DNA from 2 places in the Alteromonas sp. B31-7 genome. Region 2 is predicted to be linked to the other one. Evidence: predicted binding sites of a transcription regulator. Region 2 holds the regulator's gene; the other holds the start of a gene.
The links. The regulator MetJ, encoded in region 2, represses methionine synthesis genes. The targets are predictions, from matches to a motif close to TAGACGTCTAGACGTCTA.
Positions count from the first base shown of each region.

Region 1 (8,846 bases), 690 kb from region 2:
TGCGCTCGCTGTTAAATAATAAACCGGCCGCGGCTTTACCTATATTTCAAGCGCCGGGTTCAAATGCTATTCAAATTTCTGATGACGTGCGCGCCCGTATGGCTGAGCTGTCGACAATGTTTCCCGACGGTTTGGAGTACGACATTGTTTACGACCCCACGGTGTTTGTTCGAGGCTCTATTGAAGCCGTAGTCGACACCTTGCTGGAAGCCGTATTGCTGGTTGTATTAGTGGTAGTGCTGTTCTTACAAACCTGGCGTGCGTCTATCATTCCCCTTGTTGCAGTGCCTATTTCATTAGTGGGAACCTTTGCGTTCATGCAGCTTATGGGCTTTTCACTTAACGCTTTATCATTGTTTGGTTTGGTGTTGGCAATAGGTATTGTGGTAGATGACGCTATTGTGGTGGTGGAAAACGTAGAGCGAAATATTGCAGAGGGTAAGTCTCCTTTTGATGCCACCGTGCAAGCCATGAAAGAGGTGACTGGCCCTATTATTGCCACAACTTTAGTGCTTGCCGCGGTATTTATTCCTACTGCATTTATGAGTGGCTTAACCGGGCAATTCTATAAGCAGTTTGCCCTTACTATCACTATATCCACAGTCATATCTGCGATTAACTCGTTAACCCTTAGCCCGGCACTGTCTGCGCTATTGCTTAAGCCTCATGGTAAAGCCAATGATTGGTTAACCCGTGGCATGGACAAAGTGTTTGGCCGTTTCGTGTTTGCCCCGTTTAACCGCGTATTCGAGCGAGGCTCAAAAAAATACACCGGCGCTGTGGGTGGGTTAATTCGTAAAAGCGGTATTGTATTGGTGTTGTATGCAGGTTTAATTGCGCTTACCTATAACCAATTTGCGTCTACGCCCACCGGTTATGTGCCAGGGCAAGACAAGCAATATTTGGTGGCGTTTGCACAGTTACCCAATGCGGCAAGCTTAGACAGAACCGAAGAGGTCATTCGTGAAATGTCACGGATTGCCATGGCGCACCCAGGTGTGTCTGACGCCGTGGCGTTTCCCGGGCTTAATATCAACGGTTTCACTAACAGTCCAAGCTCAGGTATTTTGTTTACGCCACTTAAACCCTTTAATGAACGCCAGTCACCCGAGTTATCAGCAGGGGCCATTGCAGCAAAGCTAAATCAGCAGTTTGGCGCAATCAAAGGGGCTTACGTGGCTATATTTCCGCCTCCGCCAGTGATGGGGCTAGGGACTATTGGCGGCTTTAGACTGCAAATTGAAGATAGAGGCAATCTTGGCTTTCAAGAACTAGAGCGGGTCACTCAGGAAGTGATTGGCAAAGCGTGGGCACACCCAGCCTTAACCGGGTCGTTCACCAGCTTTACCGTGGCGGTGCCTCAGCTTGATGTAGACGTAGACCGCGAAAAAGCGGTAAGCCAAGGAGTAAACATAGACACCTTGTTTACTACTATGCAGGCGTACCTAGGTTCGTTGTATGTCAACGACTTCAACTTATTTGGCAGAACATACCAGGTGAACGTGCAGGCCGATGCGCAATATCGACAGGAAATTGGCGATATTACGCAATTTAAAGTGCGTAATTCACAAGGCGAGATGATCCCCTTAGGCTCATTTTTAAATGTTGAGCACAGCGCCGGCCCAGACCGTGTTATGCACTACAACGGGTATGTGACGGCGGAAGTGAATGGCGCGCCAGCAGCGGGCTATTCCTCTGACCAAGCCAAAGCGGCCATTGAAGAAATTTTGGCAGAAACCCTACCACTGGGTATGACCTACGAATGGACCGAACTAACCTACCAGCAAATACTGGCGGGTAATGCCTCAGCCTTTGTTTTCCCGTTGGTGGTGCTGTTGGTGTTCTTGGTGTTAGCGGCGCAGTATGAAAGCCTACGCTTGCCATTGGCTATTATTCTTATTGTACCTATGACCCTGTTAAGTGCCCTTATTGGTGTGCAAATTTATGGCGGCGATAACAATATCTTTACCCAAATAGGGCTGATTGTATTGGTTGGGCTTGCCACCAAAAACGCCATTCTTATTGTGGAATTTGCCAAAGAGCTACAAGACAGTGGTATGGATGCTCTGTCGGCGATTAAAGAAGCCAGTCGCTTGCGTTTACGCCCTATTTTGATGACCTCTATTGCCTTTATTATGGGGGTATTGCCAATGGTTCTCTCAACCGGAGCGGGGGCGGAAATGCGTCAAGCCATGGGGGTTGCCGTATTCTCCGGCATGATAGGTGTGACCTTCTTTGGCTTAATTCTTACACCGGTCTTCTACTACTTGCTAAAACGCAAAGGTTAACTCTCCCGTCTACCCAAGCGTTGCCCTCTTAAGGGGCATTTTTAGGCCACTCAATAGAGTGGCCTTTTTTTGTTTGGCCTATGTTTTTGCCACCTACAATGCGCCAGCGCCTACGTGGGAAATGGTCATGACACACCAATGGTTTATACCCGTGTATAGATACAGAGTTGATATTTACCGGTAAATCCACCATATAGAGTACAGCTGCGGCTAATGTCTACTGGCACAAATACGTGACCTGGGGTTTAATTGTCCCTAAGCACATTCATTACGGCACTAATGAACGATGACGGATCATTCAAATCAAGGGCAACAACTCGAGTTTTTTGCTATCCCTAGCCCGTGCATTGGTGTGTGTGAATCAGGCCCCCGAGGATTTTGTAAAGGCTGTTTTCGTAGTCGTGAAGAACGCTTGTATTGGCTAAAAATTGACGATGGTACCCGTAGGAAAATTATCTCTGCGTGCCATAAACGAAAAGCGGCGGCCTACGCGCGGGCGCGCCGTAAAGACAAAGAGCAGCAAAACGCCAGTGGAGTGGGTGAGCAGCTAGGTATGTTCGACGGATCCGACGATACAGGCTCAACCTAATAGCAGATAAGCCGGGTACTCACGGTAGCCTCTGTAGTTGATTATTAGAAATTAAGTAGGTCTATTCATGACGTTAAATAAGTACGTGGCCTTGGCAGCTAAATCCTTTGCTTTGCCTGAGGTTTGTATTCGTATTAGAGCCGTATTAGACGACCCGCGTTCTAGCGCGGAGGATTTAGGTGCGCTGATCAGTGTAGATCCATCCTTAACTGCCAAAGTGTTAAGGCTTGCCAACAGTGCCTTGTTCCGTTTTCCCTCGCAGGTAGAGTCAATTTCTAAAGCCATAAGCGTGATTGGTGGCGAAGCGTTGTACAATCTGGTGGTTGCAGAAACTGCTAACTCTGCATTCAAGTCTTTCAATACCCCTCATATCGATTTAGATAAGCATTGGTATCAAGCTGTATATTGCGGCATGGTGGCTAAATGCCTTGCACGTCACCTTGGCATTCGCGGCAGCGAACGATTCTTTGTCATGGGGATTTTGCAGAACTTGAGTGAATTAGTTGTAGCTAAACATTCTTCAGATCTTTATAAGATTTACCAAGATGATAAGGTTTGTGAACTGCCCTATGTAAGGCAAATCAGACACTTCGGATTTACCTTTTCAGAATGTAGCGGTACTATATTGGAAAATTGGAAGTTGCCGCTTGTGCTTTACTACCCTGTAATGAACGCAAACGACCCTACCAAACAGGATGCAGACACTGACATCGGCATTTTAGCATTGGCCTCACGCATTACCGCCATGCAGCACAATAAAGAATGTTACGGTGAAATTGAACTTTTCTCTAAAGAAATAGCCAATAGTGTAAGTGCCGATATGGATGCTATTTCAAATGCGATCACTTTTGCGGATATTGAAACCACAAAAGTTGCAATGTTGATACACTAAGCAATAAGGTACAAACTTAGCTAAAAGCTGCGTGCAGCGAATGTAGCGCCTCCCACGGAAGGGCATAATAAGGTGTTTATTGACCCCGCTCAGTAAACAAAACCAATTAAATAGACTAAACCTAATTTAAATTATGCTTAATACGTTTTCCCGTGGCTGGTTGTTTTTCACGCTGATGAGTGTTTCTTTTGGTGCCTTGGCCACCGATAGAGACCTCATTCAAACGCTATATCATGCCGATTTTACGCCAGATACCGATGATGAAATTCCCCGCTTTTCGTTAGATGGAGAGCTTGGGGTATTGGTGAATACGGGAAATACTTCTGCTGCCAGCGTTAAAGCGGGCGTCAATGCCGATCACGAAACGGAAAACTGGAGCAGCTTATATTTTGCCGAAATGCTGTACAAAGAAAGTACCGTTGATTCAGGCGAAAGAGAAGTGACCGCAAAGCGTCTTTATGGCAGTGCTCAGTTCGATTACAAACTCAACATACCCGGCCGTCGCCTTTTCATGTACGGCGACTATGAAGATGATGACTTCAATGGTTACGATCAACGAGCCTCATTGGCGGCGGGTTGGTCGCAACGCTTATGGCGTGACGAAGAAAGTGAGTTCAGGTACAGCATTGGGCCTGGCTACGCATTTGTTGAACCTGAAGAAGAAACCACCGACTCGGTGAACGACGGGGTGATTGTTCGCGCCTCCGCCGAATATAAATATCATTGGAATTCAGGGGCCAAGCTTCGTCAGTTTTTAAGCACAGAAGCGGGCGCTGAAAATACCAAATCTCGCTCTGAAACGTCGTTGTCGGCCAATGTCTTTGGCTCACTTGCGATGAAATTGTCGTTTATTTTAAGTCACGAAAGTGACACGGCAGAAGATATTGACCCGTTAAGCACCGAGACATCGGTGGCGTTGGTATACCAGTTTTTTTAAAACAGCCCGATTTATCTTATCTTTTAGTGTAAATATTGCGTTTTTTGGCGATTTTTTAGGCTAACCTTCATTGACTGAGAATGTGAGGTAGGTACTATTGCCCGCAGTAAATTTGCGCCGTACAGCCCGTGTGTAACAGTTCACTGGCCTGCTACGGTAAAGGATAGTAAACCACTAGGATTGCCAATGAATAAACAGCTTCTTGCAACACTTATCGCCTTATCAGCTTCTTCAGCAGCCTTTGCGCAAGACGAAATAAAGCCTTTCACAATGGACGGTGAGCTCGGCTTTATCTCTACAACAGGTAACACCAAGACTACCTCAATCAGTGCAGGCATTACTGCTCACCAAGAGCTTGAGAAATGGAGCAACGATTACGCAATCGAAGGTTTGTATAAAGAAGAAACGGTAGATAATGACGATGGTACAGAAGAAGAGTACACATCAGCACAAAAGTTCTACGGTTCTGCACAGGGCAATTACAAGCTAGAAAACCCTGATAACCGTTTGTTCGGATTTGCTTCATACGAAGACGACCGTTTAAGTAACTTTGATTACCAAGCAACCCTCGCAGCGGGTTGGAACCAAAAGGTGCTAGAAAACCAGCGCCACACGCTTGAGTACTCAATTGGTCCTGGTTATTCATGGGCTGAAACACAAGACGGTGAAGACCAAAGCAGTGCCATTGTTCGTGCATCAAGTGCTTATACGTGGAAAATTTCAGACACAGCTAAATTTACCCAAACGGTAAGTACAGAAGTAGGGTCTGAAAACACCAAGTCGCGTGCTGAATCAGCACTTACCGCCACCATTAGTGGCAACTTGTCTATGCGTTTGTCGTTCAAACTTGATCACAACACCGACGTAGAAGACGATGTAGAAAAGCTAGATACTGAAACAGCGGTTAGCTTAGTGTATAACTTCTTTTAAACCCTGCGAGATAAAGCTAGGTTCTAACACCTAAGCGCAGGCAAAAAGCAAAAAAAACGCTGCACATTGCAGCGTTTTTTTATGCCTAATTAGTCGGCTTTTTGCTTAGTGCAAAATGCGGGTTTTAATTGTGCCGTCAATTTGCTGCAGCTGGGCTAAGGCGTCGTAAGCTCGGTCTTGTTGAACATCAACCACCACATAACCAATTTCTGCAGTCGTTTGTAGATACTGGGCTTCAATGTTAATGCCTTTTTCCGCAAACGCTTGGTTAATTTGAGTAAGTATACCTGGCTGGTTTCTGTGAATGTGCAGCAAGCGAGAACGTGAGATATGCTCAGGTAATGATACCTCAGGGAAGTTCACCGCAGACAGGGTAGAGCCATTATCGCTGTACTTCGCCAGTTTTCCGGCCACTTCAATACCAATGTTTTCTTGCGCTTCTTGGGTGCTTCCGCCCACATGAGGAGTAAGAATACAGTTATCGAATTTACGTAGAGGAGATTGAAACTCTTCTTTATTCGATTTTGGCTCAACAGGGAATACGTCAATGGCGGCGCCGTTTAATTGGCCGCTTTCAAGCGCGTCTGCCAGCGCGTCTATGTCTACCACTGTTCCGCGAGAAGCATTAATGAATATGCTACCTTTCTTCATTTGTGCAAATTCTTTAGCGCCAAACATATTCTGTGTCTGCGGGGTTTCAGGTACATGCAAAGAAATAACATCAGCGGTGTTTAACAGCTTTTCTAGCGACTTAACTTGCGTAGAGTTACCTAATACTAGCTTGTCTTCAATATCAAAAAACTGCACGCGCATACCAAGGTGCTCTGCCAGAATGCTAAGCTGCGTACCGATATGACCGTAACCAATAATCCCCAGGGTTTTACCACGGGCTTCGTATGAACCATCGGCAGTTTTTTCCCACTCACCACGGTGTGCTTTCGCGTTTTTGCTTGGCACTTGGCGAAGTAGCAGAATGATTTGTCCCAGCACTAATTCGGCGACAGAACGCGTGTTAGAAAAAGGGGCGTTAAAGACAGGGATACCACGACGTTGCGTGGCTTCTAGGTCTACTTGGTTTGTACCAATACAGAAGCAGCCAACGGCAACCAATTTCTTCGCTGCATCCACCACTTTTTCAGTAATTTGTGTACGAGATCGAATTCCAACAAAGTGAGCATCTTTAATTTTCTCAATTAGCTCGTCTTCGGGCAGAGAGGTTTTGAGATACTCAATATTCGTATAACCGTTATTCTCTAGGGTTTCCAGCGCACTTTTGTGAACTCCCTCTAACAACAATATTCGGATCTTATCCTTCTCTAGTGAAACTTTGCTCATGGATTCGCTATCTCTTAAAAAATTAGTATTTACAGAGCGAAAGGTGGGCATTCCATCTACCGATGCACACTCCACCTTTAGCTCTCAAAAGGCCATCTAGACGTCTAAACGGAAGTTAACAGAAAATGGGCTAACTTAAAAGCAGAATTTTACTTAAAGGTATCTACCCCAGTGTTGGTGGCAGAAAGTACAATGTCTGCGCCCCGTAAGGCAAATATACCGTTTGTAACAACGCCTGGAATGTTATTAATGGCTTGTTCTAACTCACGAGGATTCAGTATTTCTAAGTTGTGCACGTCAAGTATGACATTCCCGTTGTCAGTGACTACGCCTTGGCGGTACTCAGGGTCTCCGCCCAGCTTAACTAACTCTCTGGCTACAAATGAGCGTGCCATCGGGATAACTTCCACCGGTAGTGGAAATTTGCCTAACACGGGTACCCGTTTGCTCTCATCGACAATGCAAACAAAGGTAGTTGCTGCGCCGGCGACTATTTTTTCGCGCGTCAGCGCTGCGCCACCGCCTTTAATCATATGTTTGTGCTCGGTCACTTCGTCCGCACCGTCGATGTATACTGAAAGCTGGCTGATTTCATTGAGTTCAAATACCTCAATGCCAAGTGCCTTCAGCCTTTCAGTAGATGCTTCAGAGCTAGACACGGCACCTTCAATTTTATGCTTAATTTTACCAAGCTCGTCGATAAAAAAGTTCACGGTAGAACCTGTACCTACGCCCACAATGCTGTCGTTTTCAACGTATTCAATAGCGGCTTTAGCTACGGCCAGTTTTTTTGCGTTTTGATCCATCGTTACTCTCCAGTGGGTTTTGTTAGAGTCTAACAAAAAGCCACCTTTTCACCTATGGCTCAATTTAGCAATTGCAGGTTTTATTTCTGATTGAAGGTAATGGTTTGCGTAGGAGTAACAATTGCATCAAGGGGAACATCCCAAGATTGTACAGGTAACCTATCAACGTGTTGACAGTCGTGGGCAATACCTACAAGGGCTGGACGGGAGTGTGCTTCGCGCACCGAGGCAAGGGTTCTATCGTAAAAGCCGCCGCCCATGCCCAGTCGGTTACCTTGACTGTCAAAGCCCACCAGCGGCATAAAAATAACGCTATGGTGTCGCATAGGAACAATATTTTGGCACGCCAGTTCAGGCTCGGGAATGGCAAAGGTGTTTTTCACCATGTGAGTTTGCGCATCATAGCCAAGAAACAACAGATGGCCCTTACACACTGGATGAAGCACAGGCAAGGTGGTGTTGCATCGCATAGGGTGAGAGGTGGCTTTGCTCTGCCAACAATGCTTAATAAACGGGGTAAGCGAAACTTCCCCATCGTTGGGTAAATAACAGGCTGCGTAGGTAGCGTGAGATAATAGTGGAAGGTCACACAAGCGCTGAAGCACAGCTTCTGCGGCCTTGTCTTGCTGAGCGCGTGTTAGCTGCTGACGCGCTAGCCTTAGTTGCTTTCGTAATTCAGAGCGCTGCATAAAAGGCCATTCGACAATGGGAATTAAATGAATAAAAAAGGTGGCCTATTGCCACCTTTTTTCATGCACTACAACGCGTAAGTATCAACAAACAATTGTTCCAACTTAGCGTGGTCAACTTTGGTGGCAACCTTAATGGTATTTGCTTCAGTCCACAGCGGACTTGGCGTAGTACCTAAAGGCGCAACCACGGTTTGACCGCGGTCAAGAGGGCCTGTACCTACACGGACGTGACCTTCAGTTAACTCAAAGAGCTCTGGGTGACGTAAGTGAGCGATAGGGAAGGCATCGTGGAAGAAACACACACGATCTTCGCGGTTCTGAGAATAGAAATCCATATAGAACTGCGCGCTTTCCTGAACAAAACCACCTAGTTTAGG
Region 1 is NZ_CP065233.1:1,203,342-1,212,187, forward strand. It holds gene IUA53_RS05020 (efflux RND transporter permease subunit) at 1-2,288, shown strand, start outside; gene IUA53_RS05025 (DUF1289 domain-containing protein) at 2,575-2,877, shown strand; gene IUA53_RS05030 (HDOD domain-containing protein) at 2,945-3,769, shown strand; gene IUA53_RS05035 (DUF481 domain-containing protein) at 3,903-4,706, shown strand; gene IUA53_RS05040 (DUF481 domain-containing protein) at 4,893-5,636, shown strand; gene serA (phosphoglycerate dehydrogenase) at 5,742-6,971, opposite strand; gene rpiA (ribose-5-phosphate isomerase RpiA) at 7,121-7,777, opposite strand; gene IUA53_RS05055 (5-formyltetrahydrofolate cyclo-ligase) at 7,858-8,466, opposite strand; gene IUA53_RS05060 (nucleoside hydrolase) at 8,535-8,846, opposite strand, start outside.
Region 1: a site for MetJ is predicted at 7,069-7,086, ahead of serA (phosphoglycerate dehydrogenase). Genes of this name have one in related genera too.

Region 2 (8,846 bases):
CATCTACCCCTTCTGTCTTCATCAGCGCCTTGTACTGGGCCGTTAGCGACGCATTAGGTTCGGTAAGAATACGGGTGAAATCTCCAACCTTCAACGCAGATAACTCCACGCGAATGGGCAAGCGCCCCTGCAGTTCAGGAATAAGATCTGATGGCTTGCTCATTTGGAATGCACCAGAAGCAATAAACAAAATGTGGTCTGTTTTAACCATTCCATGCTTCGTTGAAACCGTAGAGCCTTCGACTAAAGGCAGTAAGTCACGCTGCACACCTTCGCGAGAAACATCACCCGAGGTATTGCCTTCTCGCTTACAGATTTTGTCGATTTCATCCACAAACACAATGCCGTGTTGCTCTACTGATTCAATGGCTTTTTCTTTCAAGTCTTCTTGATTCACAAGGCGAGCAGCTTCTTCTTCAATCAAAAGCTTGAACGCATCCTTAATCTTCAGCTTTTTCTTTTTGCTTTGTGAGCCAGACAGGTTTTGGAACATGCCTTGAAGCTGGTTGGTCATTTCTTCCATGCCCGGCGGCGCCATAATTTCTACGCCCACTTGAGGCAAAGCAACATCAATTTCAATTTCTTTGTCGTCGAGTTCGCCCTGACGTAGCTTCTTGCGAAACGCTTGGCGTGTGCCGCGATCTTCCACTTCCTCTTTTTTGCCCCATGCATCTTCAGGCGGGGGGATCAACACATCAAGAATGCGATCTTCCGCGGCTTCTTCGGCGCGAAACTTCACTTTTTTCATTTCGTTTTCTTTGGTCATCTTAACGGCAATATCAGCAAGATCACGAATGATGGTTTCTACTTCTTTCCCTACATAGCCTACTTCGGTGAACTTCGTGGCTTCAACCTTAATGAAAGGCGCATTCGCGAGTTTTGCTAATCGACGAGCTATCTCGGTTTTACCCACACCAGTGGGGCCAATCATCAATATGTTTTTAGGCGTCACTTCTTGACGAAGCTCTGGCTCAAGTTGCATACGACGCCAGCGGTTTCGCAGCGCGATAGAGACCGCACGTTTGGCATCTTGCTGACCGATTATATGACGGTCCAGTTCATGAACAATTTCTCTTGGTGTCATTTCAGACATGCATAAACCCTTTTCATTTGGTGTTTGTGTTACACAAACATAGGTGAAGGCGTTGGTTCGCTTTCACTTAGTAATCAAGTACATCTATCGTTTGGCTGTGATTGGTGAATACACAGATGTCGCCCGCAATGGTCAAACTTTTCTCGGCAATGTCTTTTGCACTTAGTTCAGTATTGTCTAATAGTGCGGTTGCGGCCGCTTGGGCATAGTTTCCACCAGAACCAATTGCTATCAAGTCTTGCTCCGGTTGCACTACATCACCATTACCCGTAATGATGAAAGAAGCCGTTTCGTCTGCCACGGCAAGTAGGGCTTCAAGTTTCCTTAGCATTCGGTCAGTTCGCCAATCTTTCGCTAATTCTACCGCTGCCTTGGTTAAATGCCCTTGGTGTGCTTCAAGCTTAGCCTCAAAACGCTCAAAAAGCGTAAAGGCGTCAGCTGTACCACCCGCAAAGCCCGCTAATATTTTATCGTGGTATAAGCGACGCACTTTTCGGGCGTTACCTTTCATCACTGTATTACCCAGTGACACCTGGCCATCACCAGCCATCACTACTTGATTTCCACGTCGTACAGATACAATCGTTGTCACGTTTATTCCCCGTTTCTCTGGGTGCGCCAGCCTAGAAAAGATTCAAATTGGCTAACACATATAAATCCAATAATTCATAAGTGGGGGATGGCTGGGTAATTTCAAGGGGGAAAGACACGAGGATTAAACCCAGGCTTGTGGCCGAATGCGGTCACAAGCCTTGGCAGTAAGAAGGGTTATAAATTCCAGTACCAGATTTGACAGGTCGCAATATTGACTTTGCGTAAGCTGTGTTTGGCTTTTTCAGCGTCGCGTTTTGACTCGTATGGCCCCAAGATAACGCGGAACCAATCACCGTTACTACCACTACTGTGTCGAATGAGTGCTTCAAGCCCTTGAAACGCAATTTTCGCTTTCATTTCTTCCGCCTGTGCTCGTGTTCTAAATGACGCGCATTGCATTAAATAGCGTCTGTCCGATTTTTCTTGTGCTTCCACGTCAACTTCAACTTCATACCCTGGCAAAGTACGAATATATTCCCATTCTTCTTCTGGCAGTTCAGGTAAGGCTTCTTCGGTTGGCGCAACGGGACGCGCTATTTCTGTATCAACTTCAGTGCTAGCGTTGTCTTTAATTGACCATAAGAACACGCCAAACCCTATAAGCAGCACCACCACAATAACGAGGCGTACGATAGGAAACGAGGCGACAGCACCTTGTTTAGATTGTTTAACCTGCTTGCGCTGGTTATTTTTATTGTTGGGTTTCTTCTTTTGTGGCGGTCGGCCACGAGAGACATAATCGCGTTGAGCCATGGGTGGCAGATTTCCTACTTCTTATGGTTTTATCGTTATCGTAAAAGGGTGATGCACGCAACACGGCCAGGCTAAGGGTTACGTGTGTACCTTTGCACACGAAGTTTATCGCAAACACCACTTGGGTGCTAACTGAAATCGGTAGGATCAATATCCACCGACCAACGCACTTTAGCCGCATCAGGTAGTGCCTGCATATAAGGCAGTGCCACCCGTAAGCCATGATGAAGCGGGCCGCGCTTTTCATTACTACACACTAACATAAACCGGTAACGCCCTTGTCGCTTTTCCATTAAACAAGGAAATGGGCCCGCCACACTGGGGCTGGTAGACCCTGACGGCATGAGAATGTGCTTACATTGCTGTAAAAAACGAAAGACTAACGCGCTGTCTGTGGCTTCCGCACGAATGACAATTTGACTAATATAAGGCGGCAAACCTGCTGCCTTTCTTTCCATTAATGCATGGCGAGCAAAGTGGGCATAGCCATTGTTGACCAAATCTTGCAACAACGGATGATGAGGGTTGTGGGTTTGTAACCACATTTCTCCGGGTTTACTGGCTCTTCCCGCTCGCCCCGCTAACTGGGTAACCAATTGCGCTAACTTTTCTGCGGCTCTAAAATCAGCACTGAACAAGGCCCCGTCACAATCGAGAACCACCACCAGTGTCACGTGAGGAAAATGGTGGCCTTTCGATAAAATTTGAGTGCCAACGAGTAACTGGTATTCACGATTATTAATAGCATCCAGGGTGGTGTGTAATTTGTCTTTCCCCCTTATGGTATCGCTGTCTATTCGCACTTGTTTGGCGTCGGGGAAAAGCGTTTCAAGGCCCTTTTCTACTTGCTCTGTGCCGGTGCCTGCTGTGACTAATTCAGTACTGTGACACGCTTCACAATGACGTGGAATGGCTCTGGTTGCTGCACAGTGGTGACATTGCAATCGATTTTGCGATTTATGCACCGTATAGGGTTTATCACAACGCTTACAGGTAACGGTTTCCCCGCAGTGATGGCATAACATGGCAGGCGCATAACCTCGACGATTAACAAAAACCAGAATTTGGTTTCCTGCATTAACGTGTTGGCGCATCAGTGTCAGCATGCCTTCGGTAATGCCATAATGCACAGGTTGGTCTCGGGCATCGAGTAAATGTTGTTGCGTACGTTGAGCGCCACCCGCGCGTTGGGTGAGTTGCAGGTGAGTATAACGGCCAGAAAGGGCATTATTGAGGGTTTCCAGTGCAGGTGTGGCACTTCCCAGCAGTAAGGGAATGTTTTCTTCTTTCGCCCTGACGGCGGCTAAATCTCGAGCGTGATACCGTAATCCATCTTGCTGTTTAAAAGACTCATCATGCTCTTCGTCGACAATAATCATGCCCAAGGCTTTAAACGGTGTAAAAATAGCTGAGCGGGTGCCAATAATAATACCTAGCTCACCGGCTTTCGCCCGCTGCCAAACTAACAACCTTGCCGAATCTGTGAGTTGAGAATGAAGTACCCCCACGGCAATGGAAAAACGTTTTTCAAAACGCGCCACCGTTTGTGGTGTCAGCCCAATTTCGGGCACCAAAATAAGCACTTGCTGCTTTGCGGCCAATAAGGGCGCAATAGCCTGTAAATACACTTCGGTTTTGCCACTGCCTGTGACACCTTCCAGTAAGCTGATCACAAAACGATGGTGTTGTTGGTTTAGTGCAGCAATAGCTACCGCTTGTTCCTTGTCAGGTACCGGTGTCGCACTTACCTTTAAATGAGACACATAATCAAAGGGTGTAAACGAAGGCATTACCTCTTTCATTTCCACCAACCCTTTTTCGATTAGGGCTTTTACCCCAGTGGGCGAAAACGCTTTTCTCGCTTCTGTGGCTATCATGGGTGATTTTTTCAGCGCGTCTAAACAGGCAAGTTGTTTTGGTGCCCGCTGCAACTTCGCCTGTTCACACATGTACCCGTCTTCTGTTGCAAAGAGGTAAGCCTGTTTGGATGGCTGCGCCGATTCGCCTTTGCGCAGCAACACGGGCAGCATGGCATGCAGCACTTCGCCCGGGGCATGATGATAATATTGCCAAAGCCACTGCGCCATTTTCATCAGTACACCATCAATCACCGGCGTGTCGTCTATGACCTTCTCGATGGGCTTAATTTTGTTAATATTCTCTACGTCGGCCTCGTTTTGCTGTGCTACCACTACGCCAATTAACGACCGCGGCCCAAAGGGAACAGCCACTCGAACACCACTAGGCAATGCAACCGCGTGTTGATAGGTGAACAATTGGCGAATGGGCACAGGTACCGCGACCTGAATAAATACCATGAAGATTAAGCCTTACTAATGTGAATACAGAGAAGTAACCCTGTGTATGATCTGGTATTTCTGGAGAATGTCAAACGTACTAGCTTGTCATGTCGCATGTTAGCTTCTGTTGCTATCCATAGGCTAATTGCCTACTGAATAAACAAAAATAGCTTGATTGCGCAGCCCTCTTCCTTTAATATGCGCCGCTCTTTTTACGGCTGCCTGCACTTATGCGGTCGGTCATTTGAATATTAAGTTACGTATGGTGTGCAACTTCGGGTTGTATAGCGATACGGCCTTTTACGTGAGGTAATCCCATGAAACAAGGTATCCACCCAGAATACACTGAAATTAAAGCGTCTTGCTCTTGTGGTAACGTGATGAACATCCGTTCTACACTTGGTAAAGACATCAACCTAGACGTTTGTTCTTCTTGCCACCCTTTCTACACTGGTAAGCAGCGTAACGTTGACACAGGTGGTCGTGTTGATCGCTTTAAGAAGCGTTTTGGTGCATTGGGCAAAAAGTAAGCCTGATACCCTTTTCGCAAAAAAGCGCCTTTATGGCGCTTTTTTTATACATTAAATATACTATTTAAAAAAGACGTGCGATTAATGCATACTCCCTTTTTGTAAATGCTTTGCCCAATTGCCGCCACTTCGTTCATTGCACGCTTGTTCACTTTCAAATCGAAAACTTTTGGCTTCCCCTTTTACGGCTTCGCAGGCGAATTCCGCAGCTTCTACAAATGCGCTGTACCAACCATTGGAAAGTGCCCTTGCTTTATGTGCCTCGGTTTCAAACACCGCAACAATCTCAGGTCGACGCCAATGCCCTATATGGGTTAACCACACAAACCCTTCCTGCTTTTGCTTTGCCCATTCACACACATCGGTTAACTGTTCTACCAATCGTTCTTCAGACATCACTTTCTCCTTAACACCGCCAGCACATAAATACTGTTTTACAGAAAAATAGAAAAAACGTATAACTTACAAAAACATCATAAATAATGTGAATAACTACTATTCGACAAGGTGACTGGTCTTAGGCGTCGTCCTCCCCTACATTGAGTTATGTAAAAAGCTGATCAGATATGTACCACTTAATGGCGTGTGATACAGTTGCCGCGTGAGAATACGTCAGCAAATTTGCATGCTATCTGGTTCTCATTTAGGCAATTTTTTTTGTTTCTAACAAATATAAACCATAGCAAAAACTGGGCAATGACAAAGATAAAAATAACCCCCTTTATCGCTATCTGGTAAACACGTTGCAATAACCCTACATCTAAGGATACGTTTACTCATGTCAGATTTTAGACAACGCGCACTCGATTATCACGCAAAGCCTACACCAGGAAAAATTCGTGTCGAGCTTTCGAAGCCGGCGGATGGCGTAGATGACTTAGCTCTTGCCTACAGCCCTGGCGTAGCCGAGCCGGTGAGAGAAATTGCCGAAGACCCCGACAACGCTTATAAATACACAGCTAAAGGCAATATGGTGGCGGTCATCAGTAACGGTACTGCCATTTTAGGATTGGGCAACTTAGGCCCTCTGGCGTCAAAACCCGTGATGGAAGGTAAGGCGCTCCTGTTCAAACGCTTTGCAGGCTTAGATGCTATCGACATTGAAGTAAAACACCGCACCACTGAAGAGTTCATCAACACGGTGGCCAATATTGCAGATACCTTTGGTGGCATTAATTTAGAAGACATTAAAGCACCTGAGTGCTTTGAGATTGAGCAAGAATTGATAAAGCGCTGTAAAATTCCGGTGTTTCACGACGACCAGCACGGCACGGCTATTGTAACGGCTGCGGGAATGTTAAATGCGCTGGAAATTCAGGGCAAAAATATCGAAAGTGCCAAAATAGTCTGTATGGGTGCAGGGGCTGCAGCCGTTGCTTGTATGGAATTACTGATTAAATGTGGGGCGCAGCGTGAGCGCATTTATATGCTCGATCGCAAAGGTGTTATTCATACTCGCCGGGAAGATTTAACCGAACACAAAAAGCTGTTTGCCAACAATACGGATAAACGCACGTTAGAAGACGTAATGGCAGGCGCAGATATCTTTGTTGGGGTATCCGGCCCTGACGTACTTCCACCAGAAGCATTGGCACTGATGGCGGAAAACCCCGTGGTGTTTGCGTGCTCTAACCCTGACCCTGAAATTAAGCCAGAACTCGCCCATGAAGTTAGGCAAGATCTTATTATGGCAACGGGACGCTCTGATTACCCTAATCAAGTGAATAACGTGTTGTGTTTTCCCTTTATTTTTCGCGGTGCATTAGATGTACGTGCGAGCGCGATAAACGACGAAATGAAAGTTGCTGCGGTAGAAGCGTTGCGCAGTATTACAAAAGAGCCGGTTCCTGAAGAAGTGCTTAAAGCCAGCAATAGTGAAAGTTTGGCGTTCGGAAAAGAGTACATTATTCCTAAACCTATGGATCCACGCTTATGTGAACGTATCGCCGGCGCTGTCGCCCAAGCGGCGATTGATTCTGGTGTGGCCAGAATACCGGGTACCTCTACGGACTAACATGCTGTCGAGTTAATCACTAATCCCAACCCATCTAACCCATACGGTTAGATGGGGCCCTCTACTAGGCTTATTAACGGCTAAGATTCTTTTTCATTTTCTACACTGGGGTCTATCCCCATTTCTTCCATAATACGGCGCGCCTCTGCCGGAATACGATTCGGGTTGTCTTTTTTCAAGTCGTCATCATTGGGCAATGGCTGACCTGTAAATGCGTGTAGAAAAGCTTCACACAACAATTCTGAATTAGTCGCATGTCGAAGGTTATTAATTTGGCGACGTGTGCGTTCATCCGTTAGCGCTTTAAGCACATTAATTGGAATAGACACAGTGACTTTCTTTACTTGTTCACTTTTTTTGCCATGCTCTGCGTAGGGGTGAATATAGTTACCGTTCCACTCTGCCATTATACTAACTCAGTCCACTTTTATTTTATGTTATGAACCGAAATTCTAAACAAGTTCACGAAAAGGTCAATTGAGCAGTGTAAACCTCTTGACGTCTAGACATATATTCATTAGTTTAGACGTCTAAACGTCTATCAGAGAGTAATAAGTCATGGTTTCTTACGCACAAGGTGTGGATGCACTAAATCAGTCCCTTTCGGAACTGCGCGATATTGATGTGTCATTCGAGTTTTTTCCGCCAAAATCTGAAAAGATGGAGCAAACCTTGTGGAAGTCAGTAGAACGCTTGGCGCCACTAAAACCAAGTTATATGTCGGTAACTTACGGTGCGAACAGCGGTGAACGTGATCGTACCCACGACGTAGTAAAGCGCATTCAACAACAAACTGGCGTTGCCGCCGTACCTCATCTCACGTGTGTGGATGCCAGTCGCGATGAACTTAAGCAAATTGCAAAAGACTATTGGGATTCCGGTATTCGCCGAATTGTGGCGTTACGTGGCGATCTTCCTCCTGGTGTTCAAAAAACTGAAATGTACGCTTCTGATTTAGTGGCCTTGCTTAAAGACGTGGCCGACTTTGATATTTCCGTGGCTGCTTATCCTGAAAAACACCCTGAAGCCCCTAACGCCCAGTTTGACTTACTCAACCTCAAGCGCAAAGCAGAAGCCGGTGCCAGCGAAGCCATTACGCAGTTTTTCTTCGATACCAGTGTATTTTTACGCTTCAGAGATCGCGCCGCTGCAGCCGGAATAGATTTAGACCTCGTGCCGGGCATCCTACCCGTAACCAACTATCAAACTTTGGTGAAATTTGCGGGCTTTACCAATGTTCACGTGCCAGGCTTTTTACACAAAATGTTCGATGGTCTTGATGATGATGACCAAGCCACACGTAACCTAATTGGCGCAAACATCGCCATGGATCAGGTTAAGGTATTAGCCAAAGAAGGCGTGAAACACTTCCATTTTTACACCCTTAACAGAAGTGAATTAAGCTACGCCATTTGTCATATGTTGGGTGTACGCGGCAACGGGACAAAATAGATTTAAACGTTTTATACATGAAACCCTTTGCTAGTCATGGGGCACGCGTTATACCATTTACCTTGTTTTATGACGAAACACATATTTATGATGCAAGGTACTTAGGAGTG
Region 2 is NZ_CP065233.1:516,012-524,857, reverse strand. It holds gene hslU (HslU--HslV peptidase ATPase subunit) at 1-1,093, opposite strand, end outside; gene hslV (ATP-dependent protease subunit HslV) at 1,161-1,685, opposite strand; gene IUA53_RS02275 (SPOR domain-containing protein) at 1,862-2,440, opposite strand; gene priA (primosomal protein N') at 2,569-4,758, opposite strand; gene rpmE (50S ribosomal protein L31) at 5,058-5,270, shown strand; gene IUA53_RS02260 (hypothetical protein) at 5,352-5,666, opposite strand; gene IUA53_RS02255 (malic enzyme-like NAD(P)-binding protein) at 6,049-7,284, shown strand; gene metJ (met regulon transcriptional regulator MetJ) at 7,365-7,691, opposite strand; gene metF (methylenetetrahydrofolate reductase) at 7,843-8,736, shown strand.